DNA from 2 places in the Nonomuraea sp. NPDC050547 genome. Region 1 is predicted to be linked to the other one. Evidence: riboswitches for the same ligand, from Rfam matches in the RefSeq annotation. Region 1 holds a riboswitch; the other holds the start of a gene.
What was found. Region 1 has a riboswitch for glycine ahead of gcvT (glycine cleavage system aminomethyltransferase GcvT). Riboswitches for the same ligand answer to the same signal wherever they lie in the genome.
Positions count from the first base shown of each region.

Region 2: another riboswitch for glycine. It lies ahead of gcvP (aminomethyl-transferring glycine dehydrogenase); the one in region 1 lies ahead of gcvT (glycine cleavage system aminomethyltransferase GcvT).

Region 1 covers NZ_JBITGW010000004.1:427,196-430,599, forward strand. The annotation lists gene gcvH (glycine cleavage system protein GcvH) at 1-149, opposite strand, end outside; gene gcvT (glycine cleavage system aminomethyltransferase GcvT) at 182-1,273, opposite strand; glycine riboswitch at 1,406-1,504, opposite strand; gene ACIBHY_RS12765 (cation:proton antiporter) at 1,532-2,965, opposite strand; gene ACIBHY_RS12770 (M28 family peptidase) at 3,290-3,404, opposite strand, start outside.
Region 2 covers NZ_JBITGW010000017.1:177,754-181,157, reverse strand. The annotation lists gene ACIBHY_RS37210 (bifunctional nuclease family protein) at 1-144, shown strand, start outside; gene ACIBHY_RS37205 (MerR family transcriptional regulator) at 292-909, shown strand; glycine riboswitch at 969-1,063, shown strand; gene gcvP (aminomethyl-transferring glycine dehydrogenase) at 1,216-3,404, shown strand, end outside.

The sequences.
Region 1 (3,404 bases):
CCCGCCTCGGGAAGCTGCACGAAGACGACGTCACCCAGGGCCTCGGCCGCGAAGGCCGTGATGCCGACGGTCACGGTCCGGCCGTCGTCGAGACCGGCCACCCATTCGTGCTCCTTGGTGTAGCTCAGCTCGTCAGGGATGCTGCTCACTTACGTCCTCCTGCTGGTTACTGCGCTTGTATTCACGAACGGGCGCTGCGCTTGTAGAAGGGCAATGCGACGAGGTCCATGCCCTCCTGGCTGCCCCGGATGTCCACGGCCACGCCTTCGGTGACACCAGTGTCCACGTAGGCCATCGCGATGGGCTTACCCAGGGTCTGGGAAGGGGCCCCGCTGGTGACCTCGCCGACCACGGCGCCGTCCTTGGTCACCGGGTACCCGTGGCGGGGGACCCGGCGCCCGTGCGCGACCAGTCCGACGAGGCGCCGCCGCGGCGGGTCGTCCTTGACCGCCTCCAGCGCCGCCCTGCCGACGAAGTCGCCGGGCTTGTCGAATTTCACCACTCGGCCCAGGCCCGCGTCGAACGGGGTGAGCGCGGTGGACAGCTCGTTGCCGTAGAGCGGCATGCCGGCTTCGAGGCGCAGCGTGTCGCGCGAGGACAGTCCCGCCGGAATCAGCCCGTACGGCTCGCCCGCCTTGACCAGCGCCTGCCACAACGGCACCGCGTCCTCGTTGGCGATGAACAGCTCGAAGCCGTCCTCGCCGGTGTAGCCGGTGCGGGCGATGAGCGCCTGGGCGCCGGCGACGACGCCGGGCAGGCCGGCGTAGTACTTGAGTCCCGGCAGGTCGGCGTCGGTGAGCGAGGAGAGGATCTCCTGGGCGCGCGGACCCTGCACGGCGACGAGCGCCCACTGCTCGGACTGGTCGTCCACGACGGCGTCGAACTCGGCGGCGCGCGCGGTCAGCTCGCGGGCCACGAGGAGGTAGTTGGAGGCGTTGGCCACGACCATGAACTGTTCGTCGGCGAGCCGGTAGACGATCAGGTCGTCCAGGACCCCGCCGTCCTCCCCGACGATCATCGTGTAGCGGGCCCGTCCGGGCGCCAGCGCCGAGAGGTGGCCGACGAGCGCGTAGTCGAGTGCCTCGCCCGCCTGGGGACCGGTCAGGAAGATCTCGCCCATGTGCGAGAGGTCGAACAGTCCGGCGGCGGTGCGCACGGCGTTGTGCTCGGCGGACTCGCTGCCGTAGCGCAGCGGCATCAGCCAGCCGGCGAAGTCGGTCAGCGTCGCGCCGAGACTCTCGTGAACGTCTCGCAGCGGTGTCGGTCGGGACATTGGTCTTCGCACCTCAGGGCAGGGTCGGATGCCAGCATCCTCCCCCTCTGTCATCGATGCCTGAGAGCTTCGCCCGGGTTTTGCCGGACTTTCACCTTCGGCGAGGCCCGGAGGCCTGCTTTCCAGAGGCACCTCGCCCGAGCGGTCCTTTGCCTTGAGAGGTTCGCGGGGAGGGCTTGCTCCTTCAGGGGCTCTGACCGGATTGTCAGAACGCTCTCCCGCACGGGTTCACCGGTGTCTCCAACCAGCCTAGTGCCGTCACGGGGGTGTTGTCGCGTGTGGATCGCGCCAATCGATCTCTTCCGTGAGCTTGTGCAGGGTTGTGGCGCCGATGCGGCCTTCGGTGTACATCTGGCCGAGCGTCTCGCGCTGCGCCCTGGCGAGCTCGTCGCGCAGCTCGTGGGGGGCGCCGGCGTTCGCCTCGACCGCGAGCAACTGCCGCTGCGCCCACAGCGTGCCGGTGTCGAGACGGTGGGAGATCTGGTCGAGCCTGCGCATCGCCGCCGCGGCCGCCGCCTGCCGCGCCCGCGCCTCCTCCTCGGGCGCCGCGACACCCCCACTCTCCGGTACGGCGGCGCGGCACGTGAGCAGGGCGAACCCGCTGACCAGCACCACCGAGGCGGCGGCGAAGATCAACGCGTCCTGGGCGGGCAGCGCGGGCATGGCCAGCGCGATGGCCAGCGTCGAGGCCCCGCGGGTGCCGCCCAGCGTGAGGGCCCGGACGCTGCGCCGGTCGACGGCCAGCGCGAACGCCAGCCGTACCAGCGAAGTCGCGCCCAGCAGTGCCGCGGTGACCAGCAGGACCGTCGTGATCGGCAGCCCGGAGTGTGAGCCGCCCAGATCGCGCAGCTGGAGGCCGAGCAGGACCGCGAGCGTCCCGCCGAGCAGGAACGTCAGCACCTGCCAGGTGATCCGCTCGGTGGCCCGCGCGGGGGTGTGGAAGAGGCGGCCGCGCGCCCCGACGTAGAAGCCGGCGGCGGTGACGGCGAGCGGGCCGGACAGCCCGAGCTTGCTCGCGCTGATCTCGGCGACGAACGGCGTGGCCAGCGAGAGCACGATCAGCGTCCCCGAGTCGGCCAGCCGGCGGCGCAACTGCACGACGACCCAGCCGAGCGCGAGACCCGCGAGCGCGCCGCCGGCGATCGCCCCGGCCAGTTGCAGCGCGGCCACGGAGACGGTCTCGGGGCGTTTTAGCTGCTCAAGCCCGATGGCGAGCAGCACGACGGCGACGCCCTCGTTGATCAGGCTCTCGCCTCGCAGCACGGTGAGCACGCGCTCCGGCGCGCCGAGCCGGTCGAGGACGAGTGCCTGGGTGGGCGCGAAGGCGGCGCCGACGGTCAGCGCGGCGCCCCACGGCAGGCCGGGGAGCAGAAGATGGGCCACGAGGGTGACGGCGCCGGCGGTGGCGAGGGTGAGCCCGACGCCGAGGAGCATGATCGGCCGCCAGGCGTCACGTGACTCGCGGGGCGCGCTGCGCGTGGTGGCGTGGTGGTAGAGCAGGGGCGGGATGAGGACGGTCAGCACGACGTACGGGTCCATCGACACGACCGGCACCCAGGGCAGGATTCCCACGAGCATGCCGAGCAGGACCAGGAACGGCAGGGGCGGCAGCCTCCACCTCGTGCTGAGAAATCGGGCCAGCACGATCGAGACGGCGACGAGCGCGGCGATGATCACCAGGTCGCTGGACAAAAGCTCGGGCTCCCTCCTGAGGGGGATCGGATCCGGACAACGGTGGCGAGCCTATGGGGGATATGTCCGGATCGGGCCGAGCTTGGTGTGCGAGGTGATCAGTGTTTGCCGAGAGGTTCAGGGGCCCTGCGTGTTGCTTGCCCCGTGTTTAACGGGATATTTCGGGACTTTGCGGGGCGTGTGATGCAACGCATAGCGCGGCCGGCCGTCCCCCCGGATGAACGGCCGGCCACGGGGTGTGGCCGGGAACCTGGCACACCCCAGCGGTTCCCGGCCACGTCTGTACGACCGGCGCCTGGCGGGACGCCGGCCGTACATGCTCCTCTAGAGGCGCTGCCAGAGCGCGGGTGTGCCGGGCGGCTCCCAGCCGGGCAGGCTCGTGTGGCTCTGCAGGCACCGGTAGTTGGTGCCCTGGTAGCTCACGGTCGTGCCGGCCGTG
Region 2 (3,404 bases), on a different contig from region 1:
CGCACCGGTGCCCGGATCTTCGCCAGCGAGGAGGTCGTGCAGGAAGCCGGTGTGATCATCCCTGACGACCAGGAGGACGAGGTGGAGAAGTTCAGGGAGTTCCTTGACACGATCACGCCCGAGGACTTCGGCAGGGCGGGGTAGGTATTTCAGTGCATTTACGCTTCACGACGCGCCGAGCCGGATCGTTGACTGCGCTTGGTCACGGTCCTACGGTGCAAGTGAAACCCGTGGTCGCGCGTTGCGAACCCCCAGATCAGGCCGCGGGATGAGAGAAAGCCGGAGGTCCGCGTGGCGGTCAGCAGCGGCGAGGGAAAGACGGCCGGCCAGGAAGATCCGGTGCGGCGCGAGAGCGCGCGGCAGCGTGCCGGAGAGCAGGGCCTGCTCTTCGACGACGCCCCCGCGACACTTCCGGGTGACATCGGCTACCGGGGCCCGACGGCCTGCTCGGCGGCCGGCATCACCTACAGGCAGCTGGACTACTGGGCCAGAACCGGCCTGGTCGAGCCCACGATAAGGGCCGCCCAGGGCTCCGGCTCGCAGCGCCTGTACAGCTTCCGCGACATCCTGGTGCTCAAGGTCGTCAAGCGGCTGCTGGACACCGGAGTCTCGCTCCAGCAGATCCGCACCGCCGTCCAGCATCTGCGTGATCGAGGCGTGGCCGACCTCGCGCAGATCACGCTCATGAGCGACGGCGTCAGCGTCTACGAGTGCACCTCGGCCGACGAGGTCATCGACCTGTTGCAGGGCGGTCAGGGCGTGTTCGGGATCGCGCTGGGCAAAGTCTGGCGGGAAGTCGAGGGGTCGCTCGCGGAGCTGCCGGGGGAACGAGCCGCGGCCGGTGACGACCCGGCCGACCACCCCGCGGACGAGCTGGCGCAGCGGCGGCGCGCGCGCAAGATCGGATAGCCGAGCGTGCCGGAACGCCTGACGCGGCCCGGCGTAGTAATCTAGGACCCGAAGGCTGACGACCCCGTGCGGGAGAGTCCCCGACCCTGAGTCGGGGCGCCGAAGGAGCAACCCTCCCCGGAATCTCTCAGGCAACCGGTACCGCTCGGGTGAGGCAACTCTGGAAAGCAGGCACGCCAGCCAGGCGCGCCTCACCGACGGTGCAAGCCCCGCCCGCGGGGTGAAGCTCTCAGGTCCCATGACAGAGGGGGAGACCCGGCCACCGCGCCCCGGCGCCGGTCTCCATCGCCTCGGGAGGGCACCCTCATGACCGACCTGACAGCACCTCCGTTCTCCACCCGCCACATCGGGCCCTCGGCCGACGAGCAGCAGCGGATGCTGGAGGCCGTCGGCTTCGAGTCGGTCTCCGACCTGGTGGCGGTGGCGGTACCCGAGGCCATCAGGGCCAAGGACCAGCTGAAGCTGCCCCCGGCGGCCGGCGAGAGCGAGGTCATCGCCGAGCTGCGCGAGCTGGCCGGCCGCAACCGCGTGCTCACCTCGATGATCGGCCTGGGCTACCACGACACGATCACGCCCGCGGTGATCCGCCGCAACCTGCTGGAGAACCCCGGCTGGTACACCGCGTACACGCCCTACCAGCCCGAGATCTCGCAGGGCCGCCTCGAGGCGCTGCTCAACTTCCAGACGGTCGTCTCCGACCTCACCGGCCTCGACGTGGCCGGCGCCTCCCTCCTGGACGAGGGCACGGCCGCCGCCGAGGCGATGACCCTGGCCCGCCGGGCCGGCAAGTCCAAGAGCCACGTCTTCGTCGTCGACGCCGACGCCCTCCCGCAGACCAAGGCCGTGCTGGCCACCCGCGCCGAGCCGCTGGGCATCGAGCTCGTCTCCTCCGACCTCGACGGCGAGCTGCCCGAGTGTTTCGGCGTGCTGGTGCAGTACCCGGGCGCCTCCGGCCGTGTGCGCGACTTCCGCGCGCTGGCCGAGCGCGCGCACGGCGCCGGCGCCCTCGTGGTCGCCGCCGCCGACCTGCTCGCCCTCACGCTCATCGCCGCGCCCGGCGCGCTCGGCGCCGACATCGCGATCGGCTCCTCCCAGCGCTTCGGCGTGCCCTTCGGGTTCGGCGGGCCGCACGCCGCGTACATGTCCGTGCGCGAGGGGTTGCAGCGGCAGATGCCCGGCCGCCTGGTCGGAGTCTCCGTGGACGCCGACGGCGCGCCCGCCTACCGCCTGGCCCTGCAGACCCGCGAGCAGCACATCCGCCGTGAGAAGGCCACCTCCAACATCTGCACCGCCCAGGTGCTGCTGGCCGTCATCGCCGGCATGTACGCGGTCTACCACGGGCCCGAGGGCCTGCGGCGGATCGCCCGCCGTACCCACGCGCACGCCGTGACGCTCGCCGAGGTGCTGCGCGCGGGCCGCGTGGAGGTCGTGCACGGCGAGTTCTTCGACACCGTGACCGCCCGCGTGCCCGGCAGGGCCGCCCGGGTCGTCGCCGAGGCCGCCGCCCGCGGCGTCAACCTCTGGCAGGTCGACGCCGACCACGTCTCGGTCTCCTGCGACGAGAAGACCGAGCTCGCCCACCTGGAGCAGGTCGCCGCCGCCTTCGGCGTCTCCGCCGGGCTCAGCGACCTGGCCGGTGACGACGCGCTGCCCGCCTCGCTCGCCCGCGAGGACGACTACCTGTCCCACCCGGTCTTCCACAGCCACCGCTCCGAGACCGCCATGCTGCGCTACCTGCGCAAGCTGCAGGACAAGGACATCGCCCTCGACCGTTCGATGATCCCGCTGGGCTCGTGCACGATGAAGCTCAACGCGACCACCGAGATGGAGCCGATCACCTGGCCCGAGTTCGCGGCCGTGCACCCCTACGCCCCGGCCGAGCAGACCGAGGGCTACCTGGAGCTGATCGGCACGCTGGAGTCCTGGCTGGCCGAGGTGACCGGCTACGACGCCGTCTCCATCCAGCCCAACGCCGGCTCCCAGGGCGAGTTCGCCGGGCTGCTGGCCATCCGCGCCTACCACCAGGCGGGCGGCGACACGGGCCGCGAGGTCTGCCTCATCCCGTCCTCCGCCCACGGCACCAACGCCGCCAGCGCCGTCATGGCCGGCATGCGCGTCGTCGTGGTCGCCTGCGACGACGAGGGCAACATCGACCTCGCCGACCTCGACGCCAAGATCGCCAAGCACCGCGACACGCTGGCCGCGATCATGGTCACCTACCCGTCCACGCACGGCGTGTACGAGGAGACGATCACCGAGATCTGCGCCAAGGTCCACGAGGCCGGCGGCCAGGTCTACGTCGACGGCGCCAACCTCAACGCCCTCGTCGGCCTGGCCAAGCCGGGCGAGTTCGGCGCCGACGTCTCCCACCTCAACCTGCACAAGACCTTCTGCATCCCGCACGGCGGGGGCGGTCCCGGCGTCGGCCCGGTCGCGGTCCGCGCGCACCTGGCCGCCTACCTGCCCGGTCACGCGCTGCGTCCCGGCTCGCCGGT